Regions from separate parts of the Streptomyces tirandamycinicus genome, predicted to be linked through region 2. Evidence: riboswitches for the same ligand, from Rfam matches in the RefSeq annotation. Region 2 holds a riboswitch; the other holds the start of a gene.
What was found. Region 2 has a riboswitch for S-adenosylmethionine ahead of thrC (threonine synthase). Riboswitches for the same ligand answer to the same signal wherever they lie in the genome.

Region 1 (4,218 bases), 2.2 Mb from region 2:
CGCAGCGCCCGTCCTCGGTGCGGTAGCTCCACCGCGCACCGTCGCGCACCAGCTCCTTGACCGCGCGCACGAACCGCTCCACGTGCTCGTCCGGCGTACCGGCACCGAAGCTGACCCGGATCGCGTTCAGCGGCCTCCCGGCGCCTTCCGCCGCGGGCGCCGCCGCCTCACCGCGCTCGCCCGGCACGGCCTCCGGGGCACCGCACTCGCCGGGCTGCCCCGGGTCGCCGCCCAGCAGCGTCCGCACCAGCGGGTGGGCGCAGAAGAGCCCGTCGCGCACCCCGATGCCGTACTCGGCCGACAGCGCGGCGGCGAGGTGCGAGCTGTTCCAGCCGTCCACGACGAAGGAGACGACGCCGACCCGGCCGGCGGTCCCCGCGGCGGCACGCGCGCGAGTGTCGCCTTCCGAGCGCGCGGGGGTGTCGCCGCCGAACAGCGACAGCACCCTGACCCCGGGCACCTCGGCGAGCCCGGTGAGGACCTTCTCGACGAGGTGCCGCTCACGGTCGACGAGGGCGTCGAACCCGGCCTCCGTCAGCGCCCTGCAGGCGGAGGCGATCGCGTAGACGCCGATGACGTTCGGCGAGCCGGCCTCGTGGCGGGCGGCGCTGGTGTGCCACTCGACGTCCACACCGCCGTCGGCGCGGCGTGCGACCGTCCGCGAGGCACCGCCGCCCGCGAGGTACGGCTCGGCGTCCCGCAGCCAGTCCGTCCGCCCGGCGAGCACCCCCGACCCGAACGGCGCGTACAGCTTGTGCCCGGAGAAGGCGACCCAGTCGACATCCAGGTCCCGGACGGAGACGGGGTGGTGCGGGACGAGCTGGGCGGCATCCAGCACGATCCGCGCACCGTGGGCGTGGGACGCGGCCGCCAGCTCCCGTACCGGCCACAGCTCGCCGGTCACGTTGGACGCGCCGGTCACACAGACCAGGGCGGGGACGCTGAGGTCCCGGCCGGCGAGCGCCGACTCCAGCGTCCGGACCGCCTGCTGCGGGGTGCGCGGGGCGTCCAGGTACGTCACGCGCGCGTTCGTCCAGGGCAGCAGGGAGGCGTGGTGCTCGGTCTCGAAGACGAAGACCTCGCAGCCGTCGGGGAGCGCGCCGGCCAGCAGGTTCAGCGAGTCGGTCGTCGACCGGGTGAACACGACCTGGTCGTCCTCGCGGCAGTCCAGGAACGCGTGGACGGTGGCCCTGCTGCTCTCGAACAGGTCGGTGGACAGCTGCGAGAGGTACCCGGCACCGCGGTGGACGCTGCCGTAGTACGGGGCGTACGCGGCGACGTCGTCCCACACCCGCTGCAGGGCCGGGGCGCTGGCCGCGTAGTCGAGTGCGGCGTAGGTGACTTCACCGCCGGTCACGAGCGGGACGGTGACGTCCCGGCCGAGGACCGGCAGCGGGGCGCCGCGGCGCGGCACCTCGGCGGCGGCGGTCGGCGCCGCCGACGACGTGCCGGAGGCAGGGGCAGGGGCCGAGGTGAACGTGGCGGTGGCGGTGGCGGTGGCGGCGATCTCGGTGGTGTGGAGGCGCACGGACATGGCGGTGTCTCCCGGCGAGTAGGGGCGAGCTGGCGTGGGGAACCCGCACGGCGCGACGGCGGCACGGGGCGGCCGCTCCGCGTACGGGTGTTGCCTCGACGCACGCCCGGGCGGCGTGCGGAGGGGGAAGGGCCGACGGCCCGGGGCCGTGTCCGCGGCGTCCCGCCCGCCCTACGGGCCGGCGGCGCTCACGGACGTGGCCTAACGCATTCGCTTGCTCACGAGACAGCTCCCTCGAGGACCAGGACCCCAGGGATGCGACATTCACCGATGTCCGCGGGGTCCGCGCTTGCCGCAGACCTCGCTGCCTGCGGCCTGGTCTTCACCCGGGGCACCCCGCCACGGACGGAGGGTTGCCGGACAGCGGGCCGGGGCCGTAGTCGCTGTCACTCATGACCTTGGGAAGCATCCTGCCACAGGTGCCGCGGCGCGCAAGGCGCGGTCCGCCATCCGGACCGCGCCCCGCCGCACGTCACGCGTGGCTCGCCGCCACCCACCGGTCCAGCGCACGCCTGGCCGCGCCCGAGTCGATGGACTCCGCGGCCCGCGCCATGCCGGCCCGCAACTGCTCGACGAGATCGCCCTCGCCGTTCCCGAGCGCGGCCAGCGCCGCCGCCGAGTTCAGCAGGACCGCGTCCCGTACCGGCCCGCCCTCCCCGGCGAGCAGCCGGCGGGCGACATCGGCGTTGTACGAGGCGTCCGCGCCGCGCAGCGCCTCGACCGGGACCAGTTCGACGCCCACGTCCCGGGGGTCGAAGGACTCCTCGCGCACGGCGCCGTCCCGGACGACCCACACCCGCGAGGTCGCCGTCGTGGTGAGCTCGTCCAGGCCGTCGTCGCCGCGGAAGACCAGCGCGCTGGAGCCGCGCGCGGCGAGCACACCGGCCATGATCGGGGCCATCCGGGCGTCCGCGACACCCGTGGCCTGGGCCCTCACCCGGGCCGGGTTGGTCAGCGGCCCGAGGAAGTTGAACGTGGTGCGGATGCCGAGCTCCTTGCGGGCCGCCGCGACGTGCCGCAGCGCCGGGTGGAACTTCACCGCGAAGCAGAAGGTGATCCCCGCCTCGCCGGCGACCGCCGCGACCCGCTCCGGCGTCAGCTCCAGATTGACGCCGAGCTTCTCCAGGACGTCCGACGCCCCGCTCGCGCTCGACGCGGCCCGGTTGCCGTGCTTGACCACCTTCGCGCCGGTGCCGGCCACGACGATCGCGGACATGGTGGAGATGTTCACGGTCCTGGCGCCGTCGCCGCCCGTGCCCACGATGTCGACGGTCTCCCCGGGCACCTCGATCGTCCGGGCGTGCTCGTACATCGTCCGCACGAGCCCGGAGATCTCCTCGACGGTCTCGCCCTTGGCGCGCAGCGCCACCGCGAACCCGGCGATCTGCGCGTCGGTCGCCTCGCCGCGCAGGATCCGGTCCATGGCCCAGGCGGTCGCCTCCGCGCTCTGGTCGCGCCCGTACAGCAGGGAGTCCAGAACCACGGGCCAGGAGAGGCCCGCCGCGGTGGATCGCGCTTCGCCGGGGGCACCCCCGTCTGCGGGGGTCACAGCGCTCATGGTCCCTCCTGGGTCCGGTGCGGATGGGAATGCCTCCCACCCTATCGGCCGGCGGGACGGCGAAGAGCCCCGTCCAGGGGATGGACGGGGCTCTTCGTACGGCGGTCGCCGGGGCTGCCCCGGCGGTGGCGGTCGCCGCGATCAGCGCGGGGGATCAGTGGTGGCCGTGGCCGCTCGTGATCTCCTTGTACTCCTCGACGGTCGGCTTCGCGACCTGGTTGTCCTTGCCGTAGTACGCCTTGCTGAGACGTGCCCGGAGCCGCTCGGTGCGCGACACCTTCCGCTCCACACCGTTCTCGTCGACCGTCGGGCCGACCTCGGCCGGGGTGTACTGGTAGTGCGAGGTGAGCGTGTGCAGGGCCTCCTGCGTCAGCGGCTCGTGGACCTCGACGAACTCACCGTGCGGCAGGCGCTTGATGATGCCGGACTCGCGTCCGTGCAGCACCTTGTCCTTGTCGCGCCGCTGCAGACCCATGCAGATCCGCTTGGTGATGATGAAGGCCAGGACCGGTCCGGCGAAGAAGAAGATCCGGACGAACCAGGTGATGGCGTTGATGGACAGGTTGAAGTGGGTCGCCCAGAGGTCGTTTCCGCCACCGACCAGCAGGACGAAGTACCACGTCAGCCAGGCCACACCGAAGGCGGTGCGGGTCGGGGCGTTGCGCGGGCGGTCCAGGATGTGGTGCTCGCGCTTGTCCCCGGTGACCCAGGACTCGATGAACGGGTAGACCGCGATCGACGCCAGCACCAGCGGGAAGATCACCAGCGGGATGAAGACGCCCAGGACCAGGGTGTGGCCCCACAGGTTGATCTCCCAGCCCGGCATGACGCGGATCAGGCCCTCGGAGAAGCCCATGTACCAGTCGGGCTGCGCGTTGGTCGACACCTGGTCCGGCCGGTAGGGGCCGAGCGCCCAGATCGGGTTGATCGTGGCGATCGCCGAGATGACCGTGATGATGCCGAAGACCAGGAAGAAGAAGCCGCCCGCCTTGGCCATGTAGATCGGCAGCAGCGGCATGCCGACGACGTTCTTGTTGGTCCGGCCGGGACCCGCGAACTGCGTGTGCTTGTGGTAGAAGACCAGGATCAGGTGCGCCACGAGCAGACCGAGCATGATGCCCGGCAG
Region 2 (4,218 bases):
CCCTGGTCGTCCAGGACCCGGGCCGCGATGCCCGTGTGGTTCTTCTCCAGGTCGGCGATGACCTCGGCGAGGGTGGCTCCCTCGGCCGGGACCTCGGCCTGCCCTGCGGTGTAGGTGCGGAGGATGGTGGGGATGCGGACGTTGACGCTCATGCGAGGCCAGCCTCTCGGAAGGAGTCCAGGTTGGGGCGGATGACTGCGGACATACCCGTGGTCGGGGCCACCGCGTCGAGGGTCTTGAGGCCGTCACCCGTGTTGACGACCACCGTGGTGAGGGCCGGGTCGATCACCCCGGCCTCGATCAGCTTCTTCGCCACGCCGAGGGTCGTGCCGCCCGCGGTCTCGGTGAAGATGCCCTCGGTGCGGGCCAGCAGCTTGATCGCGTCCACGATCTCCGCGTCGGTGACGTCCTCCACGGCGCCGCCGGTGCGCCGGCAGATGTCCAGCACATAGGGGCCGTCCGCCGGGTTGCCGATCGCCAGGGACTTGGCGATGGTGTCCGGCTTCTGCGGCCTGACCACGTCGTGGCCGGCCTTGAAGGCGGCGGACACGGGGGAGCATCCCTCGGCCTGGGCGCCGAAGATCCGGTAGGGCCGGTCCTCCACCAGGCCCAGCTTGATCAGCTCCTGGAGCCCCTTGTCGATCTTGGTGAGCTGGGAGCCGGAGGCGATGGGAATGACGATCTGGTCCGGCAGCCGCCAGCCGAGCTGCTCGCAGATCTCGTACGCCAGCGTCTTGGAGCCCTCGGCGTAGTACGGACGGAGATTGACGTTGACGAAGCCCCACCCCTCGCCCGCCGGGTCGCCGATGAGCTCGGAGCAGAAGCGGTTGACGTCGTCGTAGTTGCCCTCGATGCCGACCAGCTCGCCGCCGTAGACGGCGGCCATCACGACCTTGCCCTGCTCCAGGTCGTGCGGGATGAACACGCAGGAGCGGAAACCGGCACGGGCGGCCGCGGCGCCGACCGCGCCGGCCAGGTTGCCCGTGGAGGAGCAGGAGAGCGTCGTGAAGCCGAAGGCGCGGGCGGCCTCGATCGCCTGGGCGACGACCCGGTCCTTGAAGGAGTGGGTCGGGTTGCCGGAGTCGTCCTTGACCCAGAGTCCGCCGGTGACGCCGAGCTCACGGGCGAGGTTGTCGGCCGGGACGAGCTGGGTGAAGCCCGGGTTCAGGTTCGGCTTGCCCGCCACGTCCGCGGGCACGGGAAGCAGCGGCGCGTAGCGCCAGATGTTGTCCGGACCGCTCTCGATCCGCTTGCGCAGCTCCTCTGGATCGCCGCTCGGCAGGTCGTACGCGACCTCGAGCGGCCCGAAACACGCCTCACAGGCGAAGATCGGACCGAGGGCGAAACGCTCACCGCACTCGCGGCAGGAGAGCCCGGAGGCGGGACCCAGGTCGACGGTGTCGGCAGAATCGGAAGTGGTGGCGACGGTCTGCACAGCCATGGAGGCGAGGCCCTTTCTCCTCATCTTCCCCGCGGCGCATCTCGCCGCGAGACGGAATTGGCACCTTCCCTAGCCGTGAGCCTCGGCCGCGACGCGCGGCGAGATCGGCTGGAGGGTTGCCGGGGCTTCAACGGGCCGTGTCCCTCTGCCCCTCTGGATGAGCGGTATTCGATTGTGTCCGCGCGGCGACGGTGTCCGCGCGGTGACCCCGACATGCATCGGCGGTCCGCGTTGTTCAAGACTGTAACCGAACCCCCGGACGCTTGAGACGGTCGTCCGATCCGCGAGATGGAGATCACGTGCTGGAAGAGGTGGAGCGCTGGCTGGCCCGGCGGTCCTGGTCGGTGGCGGACCGCCCACTGGGCCGGCTGCTGTCCGCCAAGCAGGGCACCACGGTCAGCGTGGTGCTCCCCGCGCTGAACGAGGAGGCGACGGTCGGGGAGATCGTCGCCGTGATCCGGCGGGAACTGATGACCGGCGCGGTGCCGCTCGTCGACGAGCTGGTCGTCGTCGACTCGGGGTCGACGGACCGCACCGCCGAGGTGGCGGCCCGGGCCGGCGCCCGGGTGGTGCACCGGGACGCGATACTCCCGCGCGTCCCGGCCGTGCCCGGCAAGGGCGAGGTGCTGTGGCGCTCCCTGCTGGCGACCGCCGGTGACGTCGTCTGCTTCGTGGACGCCGACCTGAGGGAGTTCTCCGCCGACTTCGTCTCCGGGATCGTCGGCCCGCTGCTGACCGACCCCGAGGTGCAGTTCGTCAAGGCGATGTACGACCGGCCGCTCGGCGGCGCGCCCGGCCAGGGCGGCAGGGTGACCGAACTGGTGGCGCGGCCGCTGCTCAATCTGCACTGGCCGCAGCTCGCCGGATTCGTCCAGCCCCTCGGCGGGGAGTACGCGGCGCGGCGCTCGCTCCTGGAGCGGCTGCCGTTCCCGGTCGGCTACGGGGTGGAGCTCGGCCTGCTGGTGGACGCGCTGCACACGGTGGGACTCGACGCGCTGGCGCAGGTGGACGTGGGCGTACGGGTGCACCGCCACCAGGACGGCCAGGCACTGGGCCGGATGGCGGCGGCCATCTACCGCACCGCCCAGCTGCGCCTCTCGCGCGGTCACCTGGTCCGCCCGGCGCTGACCCAGTTCGAGCGCGGCGAGGGCGGGTTCGTGCCGCGGACGCACGCGGTGGACACGGAGGAGCGGCCACCGATGGGGGACGTCGCCGAGTACGCGGCCCGGGCGGGACGGCGCAACACGGGCGCGGCGTAACACGGCCCAGCCGGGATGATTGCCTACATTTCGGACTTATGGGCAATGTGAGATCACAGGGCGCTCGGGTCTCCCGTCCGGTCAGGGCCGTGCCCGGACTGGACCGGACGAGGGGCCGCGGACGCAGCAGAGGCAATCGGTCCCGGCTCCTCGGGGCCCTGGCGGTCGCCGCGGGTACCGCGGCCGCCACGACGGGCTTCGCGCCGGCGGCTCCCGCCCTGACGGCGCCGGCCCCCGATCTGGAGGTCACCAAGTCGGCGTCGGCGACGAGGGTCGCCCTCGGGGACACCCTCACCTTCACCATCAAGGCGACCAACAACGGCGAGCGGGACCTCCCCGACGTGCGCTTCACCGACGATCTCGGTGGCACCCTCGACGACGCCGTCTACGACCGCAACGCCCGGGCCACCCGCGGCCGGGTCGCGTACGACGAACCCGTGCTCTCGTACACGGGTGCCATCCCGGCCGGCATGTCGGCGACCGTCACGTACTCGGTCACCGTCGGCGGCGAGGACGGCGGCGACGGCGGTGACGGCCGGCTCGGCGGCGGCCTGGAGGTCCAGTCCCCGCGGTCCAACTGCGCGGCCGGCACCCGGGACGCCCGGTGCACGGCGGCGCCGGTGGCCGAGGAGGTCGGGGAGCTCGGAGCCCCCCGGACCGGCTTCGGCGACGAGGAGAGCCACGACCACAGCCTCGAACAGGGGCATGAGGACGGCCAGGACGAACCGGCCGCGGACGACGCCGACGGGACGGACGGCGACGGGACGGACGGCGACGGGACGGACGGCGGCGAGGAGGCACCGGGCGTTCCGCCCGCCCCCGGCGGCCCCGGCAGCCCGGCGGGCACCGGGCACGCCGGTGCCCCGGGCCACGACGGCGAGGAGAGGGTCGTCGGCCAGATCGCCGCGGCGGGCCACGACAGCGAGCGCCTCTGGCTGCTGGGTGGAGTGGCCCTGGCGCTCTCGGCCGCCGGCGCGATCGCACTCGCGGCGACGCGCGACCGGGGGAACCAATGACCAGGTGAGCGCACGGCCGGTCCCGGGAGCGGTCCGGGGACGGCACCCGCCGGTCCCGGGCGGGCACACGTCAGGCAGGGTTCCGGGGCCGGCACTCCGACCGTCCCGGGCCCCCACCGGATGGCCCGGGACACGCACGGCCGGGTCCCGGGAGCGGTCCGGGGACGGCATCCGCCGGTCCCGGCCCGGTCCGGGACGACGGCCCCGCGGGCCGGTCCCCGGCGGCCGGTCTCCGGGCTTCGCGACTCGGGCGGGTCGGGGTCCGGCGTGCGGGGCTCGGGGCTTGGGGCTTGGGGCTTGGGGCTTGGGACGGCTGTCCGGATCTCCGGATGTCCGAAGATCCGAGATCCGGCAGTCCGGCAGTCCGGCAGTCCGGCAATCAGGCAATCAGGCAGTCGCGGACCGGCGGACCGGCGGTCTCCGGCCACGGTCTCCGGCCGTACGTTTGAGCGGTTCCAGGAAGGGCTAGGTTCGCGACATGGTCTCTGAGCACGAGCACGCC

Region 1: another riboswitch for S-adenosylmethionine. It lies ahead of DDW44_RS04030 (aminotransferase class V-fold PLP-dependent enzyme); the one in region 2 lies ahead of thrC (threonine synthase).

The regions. Positions count from the first base shown of each region.
Region 1 covers NZ_CP029188.1:928,386-932,603, forward strand. The annotation lists gene DDW44_RS04030 (aminotransferase class V-fold PLP-dependent enzyme) at 1-1,534, opposite strand, end outside; SAM riboswitch class IV at 1,815-1,932, opposite strand; gene trpD (anthranilate phosphoribosyltransferase) at 2,007-3,092, opposite strand; gene qcrB (cytochrome bc1 complex cytochrome b subunit) at 3,247-4,218, opposite strand, start outside.
Region 2 covers NZ_CP029188.1:3,127,534-3,131,751, forward strand. The annotation lists gene DDW44_RS13775 (MoaD/ThiS family protein) at 1-152, opposite strand, end outside; gene thrC (threonine synthase) at 149-1,441, opposite strand; SAM riboswitch class I at 1,459-1,605, opposite strand; gene DDW44_RS13785 (glucosyl-3-phosphoglycerate synthase) at 1,741-2,700, shown strand; gene DDW44_RS13790 (DUF7927 domain-containing protein) at 2,790-3,716, shown strand; gene DDW44_RS13795 (alpha,alpha-trehalose-phosphate synthase (UDP-forming)) at 4,195-4,218, shown strand, end outside.